4 regions of the Ectothiorhodospira sp. BSL-9 genome follow, and region 4 is predicted to be linked to each of the others. Evidence: predicted binding sites of a transcription regulator. Region 4 holds the regulator's gene; each other region holds the start of a gene.
The links. The regulator FliA, encoded in region 4, starts transcription of late flagellar genes. The targets are predictions, from matches to a motif close to GCTAAAGTTNNNNNNNNNNCNGCCGATA.
Positions count from the first base shown of each region.

Region 1 (4,932 bases), 1.1 Mb from region 4:
TGCGGGTTTCTTCCCCGCGCAGGATGTGCAGCGCCTGGTCCACACGGCGTCGGCTGGTTTCCACCACGCCGCCATTGACCTGATTCAGGCGATGACAATGGGACATGACTTCCACCAGGCGATCCCAGACGGGACGCAGCACGCCTTCTTCGTCCCAGTCGCGCAGCACACAGTCCATGCCGTGGGCATTGGTTTCATAGCCTCCCCGCTGCAGCAACTCCGTTTGTTGGCGGGTCAATGCTTCCAGTGCCTGTACACGGGTTTGCTTGTCAGCCACGGCGGCATTCAGCTCATCCAGGTCGCGAGACGCCAGGGCTGCGCCCTCACGCTGCAAGGCCGATTCCAGGCTGGTGGCCTCACGCACGGACTGACTGAGTATCTGGTCCAGGTGCTCTGGGAAGGGGGTGTGGTTCATGGGATCAGAACAGGGTTTCCGACTTTATGAGCCCTTCTGCCACGGCCTGCGCATTCACCTGGTAGCTGCCGTCCTGGATGGCCTGGCGCAGTTCAGCCACGCGCTTCTCATCCACCTGTGGCTGGGAAGCCGCAGTCTGCTCCAGGTCACTGAGGCGTCTTGCGGCCCCGGTGAGGGTGATCTTGTCGGCCGTGTTATCGGCCGGGCTCGGGGCTTGACCAGCCCCCTTACCGCCGCGGGCGCTTTCGGACGTGCCGCGGCTATCACCGGCACCCCGCGCCTGCGGCTGGCTTAGATTCTTGATTTCGATGGACATATCCATTCCTCGCACATACAGACATCGCCTCTCATAGTCCTTTTATCGGCTCGTCCTGGGAATTCTTTAACCCGTATTATGTGTCGGGTGTCACATATTAACACCCACCACCCCGGCAGACAGTACCCGGCCCTCGACGACACGCTTGGATGACAGGTTGCGGACCCGTACCCGGTCTCCGTAGGAGCCGTCCGCCATGGCCTCGCCGGCCATGCGCACGGTGACCACCGAATTTTCCGAGATCAGGGTGACTCGCTCACCACGATGCACAAGGCGTTGCGGCTCCACCATGTGGGGTGTGAGCACCGTGCCACCGCTCAGGGCGCGTCTGAGCACCATGTCCTGGGCACCCTCCGGGTCCACCAGGTAGCCGCTATGCAAGCTGTTGAGTTCCCGATGCTCCAGTCTGATGTCACCGGAGGATAGTACAGTGCCGCGGGGCAGGGAACGGTCAAGAACCACGACTTCGCCACGCAGGTTGACCTGCATCGGTACATACAGGCTCCAGGGCGCGGGACCGGGGCAGCGCACGCCCACGGTGGTGCTGCCCACCATGCGCCCCCGGGCGGAAGCTGGGCTTCCAGGGGGCTGCCGCAGGCCCGCAGGCGGAGTCGCGGGTCCAGCCGTCCCGGGACCACGCGCACCTCAAGGGAGTCGCCGTGATGCTGGCGGGCCTGCTCGGTGAGAAACTCCCGGGCTGCCTTGAGGATATTGCCATGGGGCTCCACCTCCGAGCTCAGGGCTGTGGGCGGCAGCGCCAGCGCGCACAGGGCCAGGCACGACAGGACGGACCTTCTCCACCCGCGGCGTTGATGAACGGAGCGGGGGCCATGAGCTCGGGGTATGAGACAGGTGTGTACAAGTTGGTTCATAATCGTGGTCCGCGCAATCGTTGCCGGGATTCCGGCGCCGGGGGCTATTGGTGTTAAGGGGATGCAATCCCGGTGCCAGATCAGGTATCAAGGATTGTCCCAAGCCGCCGATAACCCGGTCGACTGGCCATGTTTATCCCCGGGTGTTCCGCAGGAGGGGCCCATGAGCGACTTGATGGATGGTGTCAATCGGCGTACCCAAATGGTGGGGCAGAACCGCCTTGAGCTGTTGCTGTTCTCCCTGGGCACGCGACAGATGTTCGCCATCAATGTCTTCAAGGTGCGCGAGGTGATCGCCTGCCCGCCCCTTAATCGCATGCCCAGCGCCCATTCGGTGGTGCGCGGCGTGGCCACCCTGCGAGGACAGACCGTCTCGGTGGTGGACCTGGCCCACGCCATCGGCATGGCAGCGCCGGAACACGAGCAGAAGGCCTTTGTCATCCTCACCGAGTTCAACCGCTCGGTGCAGGGCCTGCTGGTGGCCTCGGTGGATCGCATCATCAATCTCAACTGGGATCAGATCCGCCCGCCGCCGCGGGGCACTCACAAGGACAGCTTTTTGACGGCTGTCACCCAGGTGGAAGACCGCCTGGTGGAAATCATCGACGTGGAAAAGGTCCTGGAGATGGTGACCGGTCCGTCCAGGGATGTGGACGAAGCCCTGTCCCGTACCATCCGCGAGGGCGGGCGGGTGCGCCGCGCCCTGGTGGCCGACGATTCCTCGGTGGCCCGCAAGCAGATCGTGCGCGCCCTTGCCCAGATCGGTGTTGAGGCCATCGTGGCCAATGATGGTCAGCAGGCCCTCGACAAGCTCAAGGACATGGCGAAGGAGGGCCCCATCGATGAGCAGATCGGCATGGTGATCTCGGATATCGAGATGCCCGTCATGGACGGGTATACCTTATCGTCGGAGATCCGTCAGTCACCGGAGTTGTCGGGACTGTACGTGTTGTTACATTCTTCCCTGAGTGGCACCTTCAACGAGGCCATGGTGCGCCAGGCGGGGGCCAATCGATTTCTGCCCAAGTTCAGCCCCGACGAGTTGGCCGAGGCCGTGCTCGGTCACCTGCAGCCCGAAGAGGTCGGCGAGTGACGGGGCAGCGGGAGGCCACGGGCGGCAAACCGTTGCCGCCCGGGGAGCACGTTTGCGGGTATACTGCGCCTTCCGGCTCCATGCCGGGCGCAGTCTCAATACACTAACCGGGAAGCAGCAGCACATTGTCATCGGGCCCGATCGAACCCCAGGATTACGAGGACTTCAAGATCTTTCTTGAGCGGTCCTGCGGACTTGTACTGGGAGATAACAAGCACTATCTGGTGACCAGCCGGTTGTCCCGGCTGATGAAGGAGTTCTCGGTCTCCTCGGTCAGTGAATTGCTCAAGCTCCTCAAGCGGGGCGGGCGCTCGGGCTTGCGTGAGCGGGTGATCGAGGCCATGACCACCAACGAAACCTACTGGTTTCGTGATGTCTTCCCCTTCGAGATCCTGAAAAACCAGATCTACCCGGAATTGGCGAAAAATCCCCGAGCTCCACGGTGCGCATCTGGTGTGCCGCCTGTTCCTCGGGGCAGGAGCCGTATTCCATCAGCATGACCACCAGCGAGTACCTGCAGTCGCGGCCCGGTAGCCTGCGGGACGTGCAGGTCCTGGGTACGGATATCTCCGGTGCCGTGCTGCGCGAGGCCAAGGAAGCCAGCTACGACTCCCTGGCCGTGGCCGGGGGCTGTCGCTGGATCGGCGCAACCGGTTCTTCATTCAAAAAGGCGATCGCTGGGAAGTGAAGCCGGACATCAAGGCCCGTGTCAGCTACCGGGAGTTCAATCTCCTGGACAACTACAGCACCATGGGTCGGTTCGATATCGTCTTCTGCCGTAACGTGCTGATCTACTTCTCCCTGGAGTCCAAGCGCACTATCCTCAAGCGCATCTCCCAGATACTCACCCGGGCGGCTACTTGTTCCTGGGGCCTCGGATCCATGGCCAATTATTCCGACGCCTTCGAGATGGTGCGCTGCAACCCCGGTGTGGTGTATCGCCTGAAGAAGTAACCTCCCCGCAGCGTCAAACTTCCGACTCTGCTCACCGCGCAACGGCCCCCAACGGCGGGTTGTTGCGGATTGCCCTTTTCTTTCTGGTTATCCCTCCTCCAAGTGCCTGAAACTACGAGAATTTATCGTATGGCACGCTGTTTGCATTTCGACTGCCAAGAGATTTTCTTGAGGTCGAAGATCATGCCGCTCTCATTTGACAATGCCTTGGGTATTCATGGCGAAGCGCTGCAGGTGCGTTCCAGGCGCATGGAACTGCTCGCCTCCATATTGCCAACGCCGACACCCCCAACTACAAGGCCCGCGATCTGGACTTCCGGCAGGTGCTCAAGCAACAGCACCAACCGGACCAGTTGTCCATGAGTCGCACCCATGCGGCTCACCTGGACGCAACAGGTGGTGCGGGCGGCGTGGGGGAGGCCATGTATCGGGTACCCAATCAACCATCTCTGGACGGCAATACGGTGGATCCGCAGCTGGAGCAGGCAGCCTTTGCCGAGAACGCTGTTCAATACCAGGCGAGCCTGGATTTTCAGTGACAAGTTTGGGTCTGCGCAACGCCTTCCGGGGCGGCGAGTAGGCCGGAGGATTGAATCATGAGCAACATGTTCAAGGTCTTTGATGTATCCGGCTCGGCGCTGAGTGCCCAGTCCGTGAGGCTCAACACCATTGCCAGCAACATGGCCAACGCCCAGGTGGCCAGCACCACCGAGGAAGGGGCCTACCGCTCCAAGCAGCCGGTGTTCCAGACGGTGATGGATCAACTCAATCCCGGCAATAACTCCACCATGCCTGTTCGCGTGATGGACATCGTCGAGAGCGATGCGCCGGCGCGGGTGAAGTATGAACCTCACCATCCCCAGGCCAACGAGGATGGGTATGTGTTCATGCCCAACGTGAACATGGTGGATGAAATGGCCAACATGATCTCGGCCTCGCGCAGTTACGAGAACAACGTGGAAGTGATGAACACCACCAAGCAGTTGCTATTGCGCACGCTGCAGTTGGGGCAGGGCTGAGGAGGTATGAGCCATGAGCGTTGATCTGAACATGCTGGAGGGCCTGGGGCTGGCGTCGACAAACTCCAGCAAGGCTAACACGGGCAAGCGTGACGAGCTGGGGCAAGAGGAGTTCTTCAAGCTCATGATCACCCAGTTGCAGAATCAGGACCCCTTCGAACCCATGGAAAACGGTGACTTTCTGGGGCAGATCGCCCAGTTCGGCACGGTGAATGGCATCGGTGAGTTGCAGAAGTCTTTCGAGAGCATCGCCAAGTCGGTTC
Region 1 is NZ_CP011994.1:593-5,524, reverse strand. Features, by position in the region: gene ECTOBSL9_RS00045 (flagella synthesis protein FlgN) at 1-415, opposite strand, end outside; gene flgM (flagellar biosynthesis anti-sigma factor FlgM) at 420-731, opposite strand; gene flgA (flagellar basal body P-ring formation chaperone FlgA) at 822-1,220, opposite strand; partial or broken gene ECTOBSL9_RS17360 (hypothetical protein) at 1,269-1,603, opposite strand; gene ECTOBSL9_RS00030 (chemotaxis protein) at 1,767-2,696, shown strand; partial or broken gene ECTOBSL9_RS00025 (protein-glutamate O-methyltransferase CheR) at 2,822-3,650, shown strand; partial or broken gene flgB (flagellar basal body rod protein FlgB) at 3,834-4,189, shown strand; gene flgC (flagellar basal body rod protein FlgC) at 4,247-4,669, shown strand; gene ECTOBSL9_RS00010 (flagellar hook assembly protein FlgD) at 4,683-4,932, shown strand, end outside.
Region 1: a site for FliA is predicted at 1,689-1,716, ahead of ECTOBSL9_RS00030 (chemotaxis protein). Genes of this name have one in related genera too.

Region 2 (4,932 bases), 1.4 Mb from region 4:
TTGCGCAACAGGTTCGTCAGGGCCTGTTCCAATCGTGCCCGGTCCATGGGGATCACCGGGCCATCCTCCTGATTGACCAGACGCAGCGTGGTTCCCCGGGTCTGAGCTTCATCCTCCACCTGGGCGAGGGCAGCGCTGACCAGACGCCGCACGGGTTCATCACGCACACGGGGGGGATTTCGTCGACCAAAGTCCATCAACTGGCGCACGATACGGTCCATGCGGCCCACCTCCTGGCGGATCTCTGCCAGCGCCCGGGCCTGAGGGGTTTCGGCGTCCACGCGTCGCAGAGCCCGTTGCGCCTGCCCGTTGATCACCCCCAGGGGAGAACCCAGTTCATGGGCGACCCCGGCCGCCAGCTGGCCGATGGCGGCCAGCTTTTCCGATTGGCGAAGGCGTTCCTCCAGGGCCGCCTGGTGGCGGCGCTGGGCCTCCAGTTCGGCATTGGAGCGATCCATATTGTCCAGCATCCGGTTCATGGCCTCGGCCAGCACCCGCAGTTCCCGCGGCCCTGCACCCGCCACACGCAACTGACGATCACCCTGGCCCACTCGTGCCATGGCATTGACCAGGCGGCCCACATGGCGCCCCACGGCCCGCTGATGACCCAGCACGACCACTGCAACGAACAACAGGCTGAGAACCCCCAGGGCCATGAGGGCGCGGGAGCGCACCTGCATGAGATCTTCATGGAAGTCGCCGCCGTGGCGGGTGACCTGGAGCAGCCCGTTGATGCGGCCACCGGCATCACTCAGGGGCATGAAGAAGGAATAGATCTCCTGGCCACTGCGGTCGTCAAAGGCCCCGTGGGTGCCGGTCACCGTGGCGAGACGGGCATCGCGACGGCGATCCATGGAGGGACTGCGCGGGCCGCTGGCGGCCACCAGTTCACCCTGCTGGTCGTAGACGTAGGCACCGTAAACCTGATCGATGCGAAAGGCAGAGTCCAGGGCCTGCTGGACATTGGCCCGCTCACCGCGGGCCAGGGCATCGCTCAGCGGCAGGTGGATGGCCCGGGCCACCAGTTCGATGTCCTGCTGCATGCGCGTTTCCATGTGCGCCTCCAGACTCGTGAGGCCCGACCATCCGGCCAGCAGTACGATGAGGAGCAGGGGGGCCAGCACGAAGCCCAGCAGGGCGGCCCGCAGGCTGTAGGGATAGGCAGGGAATTTCATGGTATGCACCGGGCGGTGTATTCATGGGAAGCGATCAGCCGCTTCGGTCATGATACCCGATACGAAAACCACCCCAATGCCGCCCCTTGACGAAAATGGGCACCGAGAGGTCATGCATGATCTCTCCGGTGTCCCGCTTGTAGGTCTGTAACAGATAGGGCTTCTGGTGGGAGCCACAGCGGGAACCGGTCCGGTCCTTGAAGATCCGCTTGGTGCGGTTGTTGGCCAGGTCCTTGGCATAATCGCCGGTCAGGGCCTTGGCATAGCGACGGTTATGGGTGGGGAAATAGCCATGATCATCCACGGCCCCCGCATAGGCGATAAAGCGATGGCGCTCCAGGATGGGCTCCTGAATGGCTGGTAGCACCTTGTCGGTGAAATCGTCGAAGCGGGTCTTGTGCTTCACCGGGTCGGTATCCGGGATGGGCTTGTAGTTGCGGTCGAACAGATCCTCCAGGCGAATGCGGCCCGCATCCACGGCCGCCTCGAACGCGCGGCCCACCGCTGCAGCAGCCTGTTCCGCTTCCTGGCGCACCTGATCGTGCACGCCGCCCAGTCCCACATCGCCCAGAAGCTCGTAGATCAATTCCGCCCGCTCAGCCAGTTGCTCCGCCTGGGAGGACAGATGGCTCACATCGTCCTCGGTCTCCCGCAGGTGGCTGCTCACGGTCTGGATGGCCCGGGTCACCTCGTCCAGGTGATTGTGATTCTGCTCAGCACCACTGACCACCGTCTGGATACAGTTGTCTGCATTGGCTGAGTGGTTGAGGATGTCGGAGAGATGCTGGTCCACCTTCACGGTGCGGTCGGCGCTGCCCTGTACTGACTCTACCAGTTGCTGCATGGTGGAGGCGGCCTGGTGGGTCTCAGTGTTGATCTCCTGGACCATCTGGCCGATCTCACCGGTGGCCTGAGAGGTTCGGTTGGCCAGGCTGCGCACCTCGTCGGCCACCACCGCAAAACCCCGGCCCTGTTCGCCAGCACGGGCGGCCTCGATGGCCGCGTTCAAGGCCAGCAGATTGGTCTGCTCGGCAATGCCGCTGATCACCCCGGTGATGCGCTGGATCTCTCCGGCCCGGCCTTCCAGACGGGACATGAGCCGGGAGGCCTGCTCCATGCGTCCCTTCATCTCCTCCATGTGACTGAGGGCATCCTCGACGCAGGCATGACCGGCGTGACTGGCCTCGTTGGTCAGGCGTGCGCTCTCGGCAGCCTGCTCGGAACTCTCCACGGACGTCTGCACCGTGGCTGAGATCTGCCCGGACGCATCGGCGATGCCATTGACGGTGGAAACCTGGGAGTGCACCCGCTGCTTGAGGATGACCGAGGCATGGGACACCTCGGCGGCAGAGACGGCGATGCGGGATCCGGTATCGGCCAGGCGGCCCGCCAGCTTGCGTTGCCTGTCCAGGGCCTGGGCGATGACCTTGCTGCGCGGATCCTCCGTGACCGTCAGCGGGGCAGGGGAGCGGGAGAGGGTCTGCGCGTAAAGTGTTTCCAGGGCCTGCTCACGGGGTGCCACATGCAATCGGTCCATCAACGTGACGGCGCCGCCGGTGGCCAGCATGGACGCCAGGATGGCGGCCCCCGGCCCGGGTCCCATTAGCCAGACGAGGATCAGTGCGAGCAGCCCGGCCAGAACCACCAGACCGATCATGAGGAGTATGCGTTGTGTCATGGCGAGATCCGTGATGAGAAGAACACGGGGCGCCTGCCCGGCGCCTCCCTGCGAGTATAAGTATCGGCCAATACCGTCAGGCCTGTAGGGTTTGACTCATCTCAATCTAACGCAGACCACGACACCCGCAAAGCACGCTCGTCGGCTAGATGCCCAGTTCGTCCCAGATCTCGTCGACGCGTCGTTTCACCTCGTCACTCATGACGATGGGCGTACCCCATTCCCTTTGGGTCTCTCCAGGCCATTTGTTGGTGGCATCGAAACCCATCTTGGAGCCCAGCCCGGACACGGGCGATGCAAAATCCAGATAATCAATAGGGGTATTATCGATGGTGACCGTATCACGACCCGGATCCATGCGGGTGGTCATGGCCCAGATCACATCCTTCCAGTCCCGCGCGTTCACGTCATCATCGACGATGATCACAAATTTTGTATACATGAACTGACGCAGGAAGGACCATACCCCGAGCATCACCCGCTTGGCATGGCCGGCATACTGCTTGCGGATACTCACCACCGCCAGGCGGTAGGAACAGCCCTCGGGGGGCAGATAGAAGTCCACAATCTCCGGGAACTGCTTGCGCAGGATGGGCACGAAGACTTCGTTGAGAGCCACACCCAGGATCGCCGGCTCGTCCGGTGGCCGGCCCGTATAAGTGCTGTGGTAAATGGGGTCGGGCCGGTGGGTGATGCGTTCCACGGTGAACACCGGGAAGCTGTCCACTTCGTTGTAGTACCCGGTATGGTCACCAAAGGGCCCCTCGGGTGCCATGTCGTCCGGGTGGATCACACCTTCGAGGATGATCTCGGCCGTGGCCGGCACCTGCAGATCATTCCCCAGGCAGCGGGTAAGTTCCGTGCGCGAACCTCGCAGCAGCCCCGCAAAGGCGTGCTCGGAGAGGGTGTCGGGCACCGGGGTGACGGCCCCCAGGATGGTGGCCGGATCGGCCCCCAGCACCACCGAGACCGGGAAGGGCTCGCCGGGATGTGCCTGTTGCCATTCCCGAAAATCCAGCGCGCCGCCCCGATGGGAGAGCCAGCGCATGATCACCCGGTTGCGACCGATCACCTGCTGGCGATAGATTCCCATGTTCTGACGCTCCTTGTGGGGGCCACGCGTGACCACCAGGCCCCAGGTGATCAACGGTCCGGCATCACCCGGCCAGCAGACCTGTACGGGTAATTCCCCCAGATCCACTTCATCACCCTTTTTGACCACGGTCTGACACACCCCATGGCGCACCTTCTTGGGTGCCATGTCCAGCACCTTCTTGAACACGGGCAGGGTACTCCAGGCCTCCTTGAGACCCTTGGGCGGATCCGGTTCCTTGAGGAACGCCAGCAGCTTGCCCACCTCGCGCAGGGCTTCCACGGAGTCCTCCCCCATGCCCAGGGCCACCCGGCGGGGGGTGCCAAACAGGTTCCCCAGCACCGGCATGCGGTGTCCGGTGGGGTTTTCGAAGAGCAGGGCAGGGCCCTCGGCCCGCAGGGTGCGATCGCAGATCTCGGTCATCTCCAGGCGCGGATCAACCGGCGCCTGAATGCGTTTCAGTTCGCCCCTGGCCTCCAGGCCCTGAATGAATTCGCGAAGGTCTCGATATTTCATGATCGTCCGGTCTAAAGGTGGAAATCGGCGACGACAGGGGCGTGATCGGAGGGGCGCTCCAGCTTTCTCGGCGCCGTGTCGATCATGCTGGCGGTGCATTGCCCGGCCAGTGTGGTTGTGGCCAGGATCAGATCGATGCGCAGCCCCTGGTTGCGACGAAAGCGGGCGGCCCGGTAGTCCCACCAGCTGTAACTGGGATCCGGTTGCTCGAATTGCCGGAATACATCCACGAAGCCCATATCCAGGATGGCCTTGAGGGCCTCACGCTCCGGGGTGGAGCACAGGATGCGCTCGTGCCAGGCCTCGGGGTCGTACACATCCCGATCCTCCGGGGCGATGTTGAAATCACCCAGCACCACCACATGCTCATGGCGCTCCTGCTCGGCACGCAGAAATGCCGTCACCCGGTGCAGCCATTCCAGCTTATAGGCGTACTTGTCCGAACCCACCTCGGAGCCGTTGACCACATA
Region 2 is NZ_CP011994.1:1,069,903-1,074,834, forward strand. Features, by position in the region: gene ECTOBSL9_RS05155 (ATP-binding protein) at 1-1,175, opposite strand, end outside; gene ECTOBSL9_RS05160 (methyl-accepting chemotaxis protein) at 1,210-2,853, opposite strand; gene ubiD (4-hydroxy-3-polyprenylbenzoate decarboxylase) at 2,999-4,462, opposite strand; gene xth (exodeoxyribonuclease III) at 4,474-4,932, opposite strand, start outside.
Region 2: a site for FliA is predicted at 2,915-2,942, ahead of ECTOBSL9_RS05160 (methyl-accepting chemotaxis protein). Genes of this name have one in related genera too.

Region 3 (4,932 bases), 200 kb from region 4:
CCGACAAGCTCGCCCTCTAGGGCATCATCATCCCTCTGGCAGCGCCCCTCTCCCCACCGGGGAGCGGGGCAGGGGTGAGGAACCTTCATCAGCAGGGTGGTGTCTCCCACTACTGCAAGGGGTTGCATCCCATCCCCACCTTCGCGGAGGTGTCATGAAATCGCTCACCCTGTCCCGCTTTCCCGCACCGGATAATCCCGCTCTGATCCTGCTGCCCTGGCTGGTGGCCCTTGCGGCGGTGGTCCTGGCATTGACTCTGGGCGACCCCGCAGCCCACCTGGCCGGCGAAACGGATACTTCGGGTCTGCTGCGAGGGTTTGCGATGCTCAAGGGTGTGATCACCCTGGTGGCCCTGTTGTTACTCTCCTGGCGCCTGTTGTGGCCGGTGCCCAAAAACCTTCTGGTGGGCTATCTGCTGGCCATCACCGCCATGGCAGGGGCGGGTGCCATGGTCTGGCAACTCTCCTATCTGGGTCTGGTCTCCATCTTCTTCCATGGTGGGCTGATCCTGCTGCTGCTGATGGCCTGGAAGGATTCGGCGGCCCGGTAAACCCATCACGCAACGCCCAGCCACTGCACCAGCTGATAATACAGCGGGATGCCAATAATGACGTTTACCGGGAAGGTGAGACCCAGCGCAGCCAGCATGGCCAGGCCGATGTTGGCCTTGGGGATGGCGGCACGAATGGCCGCCGGTGCGGCAATGTAGGAGGCGCTGGCCGTCAGGGCAGTGAGGATGAGCAACGAGCCGGCGGGCAACCCCATCAGCAGGCCCATGCCCAGGCCGACGCCAGCAAGCACGAAGGGGGCAAACACGGCAAAGCACAACAGCCGCCAATGGTGCCAGGGGATGGGGCGCAGGGTTTCGGCCGCCGTCAGGCCCATTTCCAGCAGGAACAGGGCCAGCACCACCTTGAATGCGTTGGTCAGCAGGTCGGTGACCGCCGCACCTTCCTGGGGGCCGTAAAGCAGGCCGATGATCACCCCACCCACCAGCAGGATCACACCCCGGTTGGTGAGGGTTTCATGCCATATCCCCGGCATGCCGGCGCTTGCCTTGGCGCCGCTATAGCGGCGATAGAGGAAGATGGCCACCATGATGGCCGGCAACTCCATCATCACCAGGTAGAGGGTCACCTCCGGGCTGATGGTGAGCTTCAGACCCTCTGCAAAGGCCAGGGCCACGGCAAAGGTGCCGGCGCTCACGGAGCCGTAATGGGCGGCCATGCTGGCACTGTCCGCCGCCGACAGGCAGACGACGCGCATCAGCAGGGGCATGAGTATCAGCGGAATCAGTGCCCCCAGCACGGCCACCGCCATTAGATCCTGGATGACCGACAGGCTGATATTGCCATGCAGCGCCATGCCCCCCTTCAGACCGATGGTCAGCATCAGCAGCAGGCTGAGGGTGTCGTAGGCGGCCTTGGGAATGGTCAGGTCGGATTTCAGCAGCCCCGCCACCAGGCCGAGCAGGAAGAACATGACGACAATATCGGGCATAGGTGTGGAAGCAGTTGGCCAGGAGGGGCGGATTTTGAAGCGAAAAGCGTCTGGATGCCAGTGCCTGGGACTTGAGTAGCCCTTGACCTGGTGGCACTCTCCTGAGATGACACTCTCCATGCGCATCAAGATCATTCCATGGGTTGCCTTGGCGTTGAGCTGGCTGGTGCTGGCCCCGGTACAGGCGCAGACCATCATCCTCCAGGAAGGGGAATCCTGGGAGCGGGGTGGCGTGCAGGTCTGGTGTGGGCCACCCCCTTCCAGCGTGCGCCCCATCGTGATCACCGAATGCCAGTTCTGGGACGATTTCGACCGCACCTGTCTGTTCGAGCGCCGAATTCATCGGGTCGGCAGCCAGGAGTGTGTGGAGGAATGCCAGCACTGGGATGATTTTTCGAGCACCTGTGACTTCGAAACCCGCTGCGAGTTTCACCCGGATCAAGGCGTGTTCGTGCACACGCGCTGTGAGCAATTCGACGATTTTTTCAGGACTTGCGAGCGGGAACGAGCCCGTATTCTGCAGTGAGCGGTTACGGAGGCTGTTTTCTGCTTTCGTTCAAACCCCCTAAAGAATCCATTCAGGTCGCCGATACAGACTCCATACCCCCCAGTGCAGGAGTGTGTCGCCGTGGCTATCGAAAACAGTGTCTTCCCGGTCTCACTCAAGACCCCCGATTTCCGTCCCGGCGCCAAGGGTGCGGGGCAGGGCATGGCCGCCGGCGACAATGGCTCGGCCCGCAGCCTGAATGCTCTGCAGAACAAGATCCTGCAGAGCCTGGCAAAGCAGATCCCCGGGCAAAGCCTGGGGAGCATGAAACGCCTGGATGCCAATGACTTCACCCCCGAGAAGGTGGCGGAGCGCATTGCCGGTTTCGTGGAGCTGGGGCTGGCCAACGCCCGCGCCCGCGGAGCCAGTGAGGAGCAACTGCAAACGCTGAAAGAGCAGGCTACACGAGGCGTCGAGCAGGGCTTCAAGGAGGCCCGGGAGATCCTGGGAGGTCTCAATCTGCTCGATGGCAAGATCAAGGCGGACGTGGACGAGACCGAGCGGCTTACCTTCGAGGCTCTGAAGAACCTCGAACTCGCCCCCCAGGATCGTGATCTGGTCGGCATGACCCGCCTGTCCATGATGGAGCGCTATCAGCGCGCCGAGAGCCTGGAACTCAACATCACCACACAATCGGGTGCCCAGGTGAGCATCCAGTTCCAGAGTGCTCAGGATACCCGTGTCCAGGCCGAGGCCCGGATGGAGGGTGGGGACTCCCGGGGGTGGCTGGATGTGAGCCGAACCGAGCAGAGCGGGTACAGCTTCTCGATCCAGGGCGACCTGAATCCGGACGAACTCCGGGCCGTGGAGGATCTGGTGCGTGATGTAGGCCAGTTGGCCAATGAGTTCTTCAATGGCGACGTGCAGCAGGCCTTCGAGATGCTGCCCGATCTGCGTTTCGATGTCAGCCAGCTGCAGTCCATGGATCTGAACATGACCCGCACCGAGACCTACCGGATGGCCCAAAGCTATGAGCAGACCCGGCAGATGGAGTCTCCGGAGACCGCCATGCCGGCAAGACGCCTGGGCCAGTTGATGGAATCCATGCAGGAACGGTTCAACCTGCCACCGCTTCAGTTCCTGGCCAATCCCATGGACGATGGCGGACTGATCATGAAGACACTGGTGGAGCAGGATGCCCGCTTCAAGGAAGCCGCTACCGAGCAACAAGAGCGGTTCCAGGAGAACATGGCGCGCTTGCTGGACGCAGTGCGTCAGTAGCATGAGAGCCCGCAGCGGGGAATATTCCGGTCACTCCACGGTCATAATTCCAGGTAACCACCCCTGGAGCTCCGGTGACCCCGCTAACCCATCATGAAATCCTCACCCTGGTTGGCCCCTTTGCCCGCGATGAATGGCGGGTGGATCTGGCGGCCACCGACCGCCAGAACCGGTGCGTGGTTTTCGAGCCGCGCACCCATGACAACCCCGAAGATCCTTCGAGCCTCTCGCTCACCGAACACCTGCAACTGGAAAACCCGGCCCGTGGCCGGTTCTGTCTGCGGCGCACGCTGACCGAGGCCTCGGGCCTTTGCGCCACGCTGGAGGTCACCGGTGACGACCCGGCCTCGGTGTACGCCCAGTGCGCCCGTGTGCCGCTGCATGACCACTTTCGGCACCAGGCCGGCACGCTGGCGGCCATCAGTTACGCCCTGGAGTATCGCCGCCCCGCACCCAACGTCGAGCCGGGCTGGAGGCGGCGTTTTACCCTGGGCGAGGCCTGCGTGCGCGGGCGACGCCTGCAGTTTGATGCCCGCACCGTCCCGGGTCTGCCGGCCAAACTGACCCTGGACTGGCATCCCCGGGGGGATATCCATCTGCCCGGTGACCTGCTGGCGGTGCAGGGCTGGGCGTGGCGACCCCTGCAACTGATGCCCGGTGGCTGGAAGGCCACCGTAAAACTGGCACGACGGGAGCCGGAGCGTTCACGGGAGGCCGAGGAGCGTTTTCTGGCCACCGTGGCACATCTGGAACAGACCCTGTCCCAACCACCCACGCGCTTTCATGAGCGCTTCAAGTGGCAGCGCTGGCGGGTGGTCTTTCAGCGCAGCCTGGCCATACAGGGCATGCTGGCCATTCTATCTGCCATCCCCATCCTGTACTGGGGCGATTTCGGGCAGGATGGTCAGGTACCGCTGTGGACCACCGGTGTGCCGCCCGTGATGCTGCTGGCCATCTTCCTGAGCTGGTCCCGCGAGGTGCCGGTGATGGAGATCCCGCCACTGCCCAAACCGCTGCTGGCCGCCGCCTGGGAGCAGGGCCCAACGACTGAAGGAGTCTCCGACTGATGCAGGGCAATCCCATGAACATCCCGGCGGTGTCCATTGCCGCCGCCAAGCAGGCACTGATCGAGCAATACGCGGATCCGGTGCTGCGGCTTCGTGCCTCCATGCTCTGGGGCACGCGCGGGGTGGGCAAATCCTCCATCATCGCCCAGGTGGCCGAGCACTACGGTGTGCCCCTGGTGGACCTGCGCTTGACCACCATCGAACCGGTGGACATCCGCGGTGCCATCTATGCCGATGAGGAACAATCCCGTACGGTCTGGTTTCCCCCGGAGTTCCTGCCCGGCCCGGATCAACCCGAAGGCATCCTGTTTCTGGATGAACTCACCGCCGCCGACCAGCGCCTGCAGATCTCCGCCTATTCCCTCATCCTGGATCGGCGCGTGGGGCACTACCATTTGCCCCATGGCTGGCAGGTGGTGGCGGCGGGAAATGCCCGCTTTCATGGGGCAGTGAGTCACGACATGGGCACGGCCCTGGCGGACCGCATGTTTCATTTCAATGTGCAGACGGCCATCGACGCCTTCCTGGAACATGCCCTGGAACGAGGCTTTGCCCCGGAGGTGATGGCCTACCTGAAGGTGCGGGCCGACAAGCTGG
Region 3 is NZ_CP011994.1:2,652,376-2,657,307, forward strand. Features, by position in the region: gene trpB (tryptophan synthase subunit beta) at 1-20, shown strand, start outside; gene ECTOBSL9_RS12290 (hypothetical protein) at 155-550, shown strand; gene ECTOBSL9_RS12295 (sodium-dependent bicarbonate transport family permease) at 556-1,500, opposite strand; gene ECTOBSL9_RS12300 (hypothetical protein) at 1,619-2,026, shown strand; gene ECTOBSL9_RS12305 (DUF5610 domain-containing protein) at 2,129-3,268, shown strand; gene ECTOBSL9_RS12310 (hypothetical protein) at 3,343-4,335, shown strand; gene ECTOBSL9_RS12315 (AAA family ATPase) at 4,335-4,932, shown strand, end outside.
Region 3: a site for FliA is predicted at 2,065-2,092, ahead of ECTOBSL9_RS12305 (DUF5610 domain-containing protein). Genes of this name have one in related genera too.

Region 4 (4,932 bases):
TCCTTGCTGGGCCGTCTCTGCGGCTGATGCCACGGGTGATGCGCCCGCGCCGGCCCCGGGCTGTCCATTGTCCTTGCCCTCCTGCATGGCATCCAGCAGCGCCTCGAATTCTTCGTCAGTGATATCCCCGTCAGCTGTTCCCGCCGGTGGCATGGGGGCAGAAGGTGCCGGGGCTGGCTCGGCAGGCACAGCAGGCGCCGCCGCAGGAGGGGGTGACAGGTGTGCGGGTTCTTCTCCCTCGGGGTAAGTGAGAGGCTCCAGGGCCGCCAACAGATGATCAGGCGCAGGCTCGGGCTCCTGGCCGGCACGCAATTCATCGAACATCCGGTTGAGCACATCCAGCACCTGAAGGATGATGTCCATCAGGTTGCTGTCGGCACGACGCTGACCCTGGCGCAACAGGTTGAAGACGTCCTCGGCGCGGTGACAGATCTTGACCAGGTTTTCCAGATTGAGGAACCCGGCGCCCCCCTTGATGGTATGGAAACTCCGGAAGACGGAGTTCAGCAGGTCCTTGTCGTCAGGCGTTCGCTCCAACTGCACCAACTGCTCACCGAGGGCATCCAGGATCTCACTGGCCTCAATGAGGAAGTCGTTCAGGATTTCGTCGTCGGTGTCCAGAGTCATGCCTTGTTCTCGCGCGTCGTGCGGATGCCCTTCTCACTCCCAGGTTGGCGGCCAACTCAGGGAATTCTGAAATGGGCATACGCCCGGAGGTGGGCCCTTGGACCCGATCAGAAACCCAGGCTGGAGAGCAGATCGTCCACATCGTCCTGCCCGCTGACCACTTCCCCCTTGTCGGAGGTCCCGGAGACTGCGGGACCCGTGCCGGCGCTGGCAGGGCCGGCATCCTTGCGTGGATCAGCCGCGTTCTTGTCGGTCTCGGGTTTGGTCAGTCGCTGCCCCGATACCCTCACCAGCCCCACCAGGTTGTCTTCCAGATCCTGAACCAGGGTCATGACCCGGCGAATCACCTGACCGGTCAGGTCCTGAAAGTCCTGGGCCATCAAGACTTCGGACAGACCCTTGCGCAGCTTGTCCGCATCCCGCTCCGTATCCGCGAGAAAGTCGCTCAATTGCTGGCTCACCTGCCTGAACTCCTCGAGAGACATCTCGCGCTGGCGAAACCGCGTCCACTCCGCACCCAGTTCCCCGGCGCGAGTGGCCAGCGACTCCGCCACGGGCAGATTCTCCTCCACCGCGTTGAGCGTGCGATGGGCAGCCTGCTCCGTCATGGCCACCACGTAGTTAAGACGTTCCTTGGCATCAGGGATGTCCTGATGAGTGAGTTCGGACAGGCGTGTATCAAGGCGGAAACTATTGAGCGCCTCGTGCAGGTCGCGGGTGAGTTTGCCCAGTTCCTGGAACAGCATGCTCTCGTGCATGCGGCCCAGTTCCTCGATCAGGTGGCCCGCCTTGTCTTCCTGGCCGGCCTCCATCATCTGGACCAGTTCCCGGGCCCGCTCCAGTTGCTCCTTCCTGAAAAGGGCCTCTTTGTCGCTGTCTTGACTCTTATCCATGGGCAATGATCAACCGTTTTGCTCGAGACGTTCGAAGATCCTGTCGATCTTTTCCCGCAGGGTTTCCGCCGTGAACGGCTTGACGATGTAGCCGTTCACGCCCGCCTGAGCCGCCTCGACGATCTGTTCGCGCTTGGCTTCTGCCGTCACCATCAGCACGGGCATATCCTTGATGCGGGGGTCTGCCCTCACTGCGCGAAGCAGATCGATGCCGGGCATGATGGGCATGTTCCAGTCGGTGACCAGAAAATCGAAGTTACCATTTTGCAGCATGGGTAACGCCGTATGTCCGTCATCCGCCTCGGAGGTGTTGTTGTACCCAAGATCCCGCAGCAAGTTCTTGATGATGCGCCGCATTGTGGAAAAGTCATCCACAATGAGGATCTTCATATTCTTATCCACAAAAACCTCCAGTGATGCGCAAATCGTTAGCCGCGCGCTGGCCGCGCGGAATTGATACGTGTTCCAGACTCCAGCAACCTCGGGGATCTCTCAGACCCGAACCCCATCCCCCACCCAGTCGCCCATGCGCGCCTTGAGTCGCATCAGCGCCTGGCCATGGAGTTGACAGACCCGGGATTCACTCACCCCCAGCACCTGACCAATCTCCCGCAGGTTCAATTCCTCGTCATAATACAGGGACAGCACGAGTCTTTCCCGTTCCGGCAACTCGCCGATGTTCTCCACCAGCGCCTTCTTGAAATCGGTTCGCGTCAGATCCATCAGCGGATCCGGCCCATCGGAGGTCAGCAGGTTTTCTGCCGAGGAATCGTCATCCCCCAGATCATCGAAACCCAGCACCCGGCTTGAGACCGCATCACGGAGCATGTCCTGATAGGTGGTCATATCCACGCCGAGCGCCTCGGCGATCTCGGCTGCCGAGGCCTCCCGCCCTTCCCGATTCTCGATCTGGCGGATCACTTCACTGATCTGCCGTGAGTGACGATGCACGGAACGGGGCGTCCAGTCACTGCGACGCACCTCATCCAGCATGGCCCCGCGGATGCGGATACCCGCATAGGTTTCGAAACTCGCCCCCTGGGACGGATCGTAATGACGGGCAGCCTCCAGCAGGCCGATGATGCCCGACTGAATCAGATCATCGACCTGCACATTGGCTGGCAGGCGCGCCAGCAGGTGGTAAGCAATGCGCTTGACGAGGGCGACATGCTCATCCACCAGGGTATTGGAATCCAACTGTTGGCTGGCATACATGGCGAGACCGCTTATGGTGCTGGCTCCAGATCACTCTGATCGCTATTGATCAGACGTTCCACAAAAAATTCGATGCCGCCCCGGGCCCCTCGGGGCATGGGCCATTGTTCTATACGCGAGGGCAAGGCCGCAAAGGACCGGGCCGCCGGCGAAGAGGGAAAGGCCTCCACCACGGACTGACGACGCTGCACGGCCTTGCGAAGATAGTCGTCGTAGGGAATCGACCCCACATAGTCGAGCGTGACGTCGTCAAGAAAACGGTCACACACGGCGACCAGCTTGCGGAACAGGCTCCGCCCCTCGTCTTCCTGCTCGTTGCGCACCATGTTGGCCAGAATGCGGAACCGCATGACGCCGTGGTCCCGATACAGGACCTTGATCAGTGCATAGGCATCCGTGATGGAGGCTGGTTCGTCACAGACCACCACCAACACCTCATGGGCCGCCCGGCAGAAACTGGTCACGCTGTCATGCAGACCTGCCGCAGTGTCCACCACCAACACGTCCAGGGGGTGAGTGAGTTCGCTGAAGGCGCGAATGATGCCCACATGCTGGGCGTGCCCCAGGTCCGCCATATCGGCGATGCCAGAGGCCGCCGGGACAATCAGCATCCCGTTGGGGCCCTCCACCACCACCTCATCCAGGCTGCACTGCCCTTCCAGCACATGGGACAGATTCCTCTTGGGTTGCAGCCCCAGGAGAAGATCCACGTTCGCCAGACCCAGGTCAGCGTCCATGAGCATGACGTGCTTGCCCGTCCGCGCCATCGCGGCACACAGGTTGACTGACACATTGGTCTTGCCCACCCCCCCCTTGCCGCTGGAAACGGCAATCACCCGAACCGGCCGGGGCTTGTCCCGGCGCCCCGATGCGCTGCTTTGATTCTCACTGGGTGAAGGCATGAGTAAACCTGGTGCTGAGATCGTTGACACTGTCAGGACGCGAGGTCACAGGCGCGGTCTGCGCCCGGAACCTGGAACGAGGTCGTTGCTCGGAAAATCTCCCCGGGGCTTCAAGCGCCGCCGCCGCCATCTGAACCAACCGCGGGGCACTGGCGGCCAGCAGGTCCTCGGGGATCCTCTGGCCTGCGCTGATGAAATTGAGCGGCAGCCTGGATGAGATCAGAGCAGACAGCACCTCACCCAGGCTGGCGGCTTCATCCACCTTGGTCAGGATGCAACCCTGGGGTTGCAAATGACTGAACCCGCTCAGGGTCTCATCCACCACGCCCTTTTGCACATTGGCGGCCATCACCAGCATCACGCGGGCGGCAGATGCCGAGGTGACCTGAGCCAGCTCATCGAGCATGCCCTTGTCACGCTGATTGGTTCCGGTGGTATCGATCAGCACAAGCCTTTTGGACTTCACCCGCCTAAGCATATCCTTGAGTTGCTGCTCTGTCTGCGCCAGATGGACGGTGACCCCAAGTAACTGACCGATGGTCTGCAACTGACGATGAGCGCCCAGGCGATAGACATCGGTGGTGATGATGGCGATGGATTCCTGCCCGTGCCGCAGGCTGGCCAGCGCCGCCAGTTTGGCCAGCGTTGTGGTTTTACCCACGCCACTGGGGCCCACAAAGGCGATGATACCATTGTGGTCCAGCAGGTCATCGTCCGCGATGGGCAGCAAGCCCGCCAACTGGCGCAGGGCCTCGGACCACCCTTCCACCGGCTCGAACCGGCCGGCAGCCGGAGTCTTGTCCAGTTCCACGGCACTGGCCACTGTCCTGGCCACTTCGTGGTCCACCCCCATGGAGGCCAGGCGCTGGGCAATGGCCGCACGCCAGGGCTCGGAACGGGCAAACTCCTGATCCATCAATACCGAGAGCTGCTCCTGCAACAACCCACGCAGTCCCTGAATTTCCTTGCGCATGGCCTTGAAGGCAGCATCCTCGGGGTCACTCTGGGTGGCTGCCCTGGCCCTGACCTGCCCTGTCTCGGGCTTCTTGCGTGAGGGGGTTTGCTTCTGCCTGGCCGGTGGCTCCATCAGGGGGGTCATCATCGCGCTCAGGGGGTCATCCTCCGACGACGCACTCGCGTTCCCGGAGGCGTCCCTTTGAGTCACTCTGGATGGGGTGGCTTCCTGAGGCAGGCGCGCCCAGGAATCCCCTGCCCCGCGACGTAATGGCATCCGCTCCTGGCCTTTTGACTTCGCATCCACACCCAGCGATAGCAGATCATCCTCGAGCCCGTCC
Region 4 is NZ_CP011994.1:2,452,331-2,457,262, reverse strand. Features, by position in the region: gene ECTOBSL9_RS11445 (chemotaxis protein CheA) at 1-627, opposite strand, end outside; gene ECTOBSL9_RS11440 (protein phosphatase CheZ) at 735-1,520, opposite strand; gene ECTOBSL9_RS11435 (chemotaxis response regulator CheY) at 1,530-1,910, opposite strand; gene ECTOBSL9_RS11430 (RNA polymerase sigma factor FliA) at 2,013-2,735, opposite strand; gene ECTOBSL9_RS11425 (MinD/ParA family protein) at 2,747-3,637, opposite strand; gene flhF (flagellar biosynthesis protein FlhF) at 3,621-4,932, opposite strand, start outside.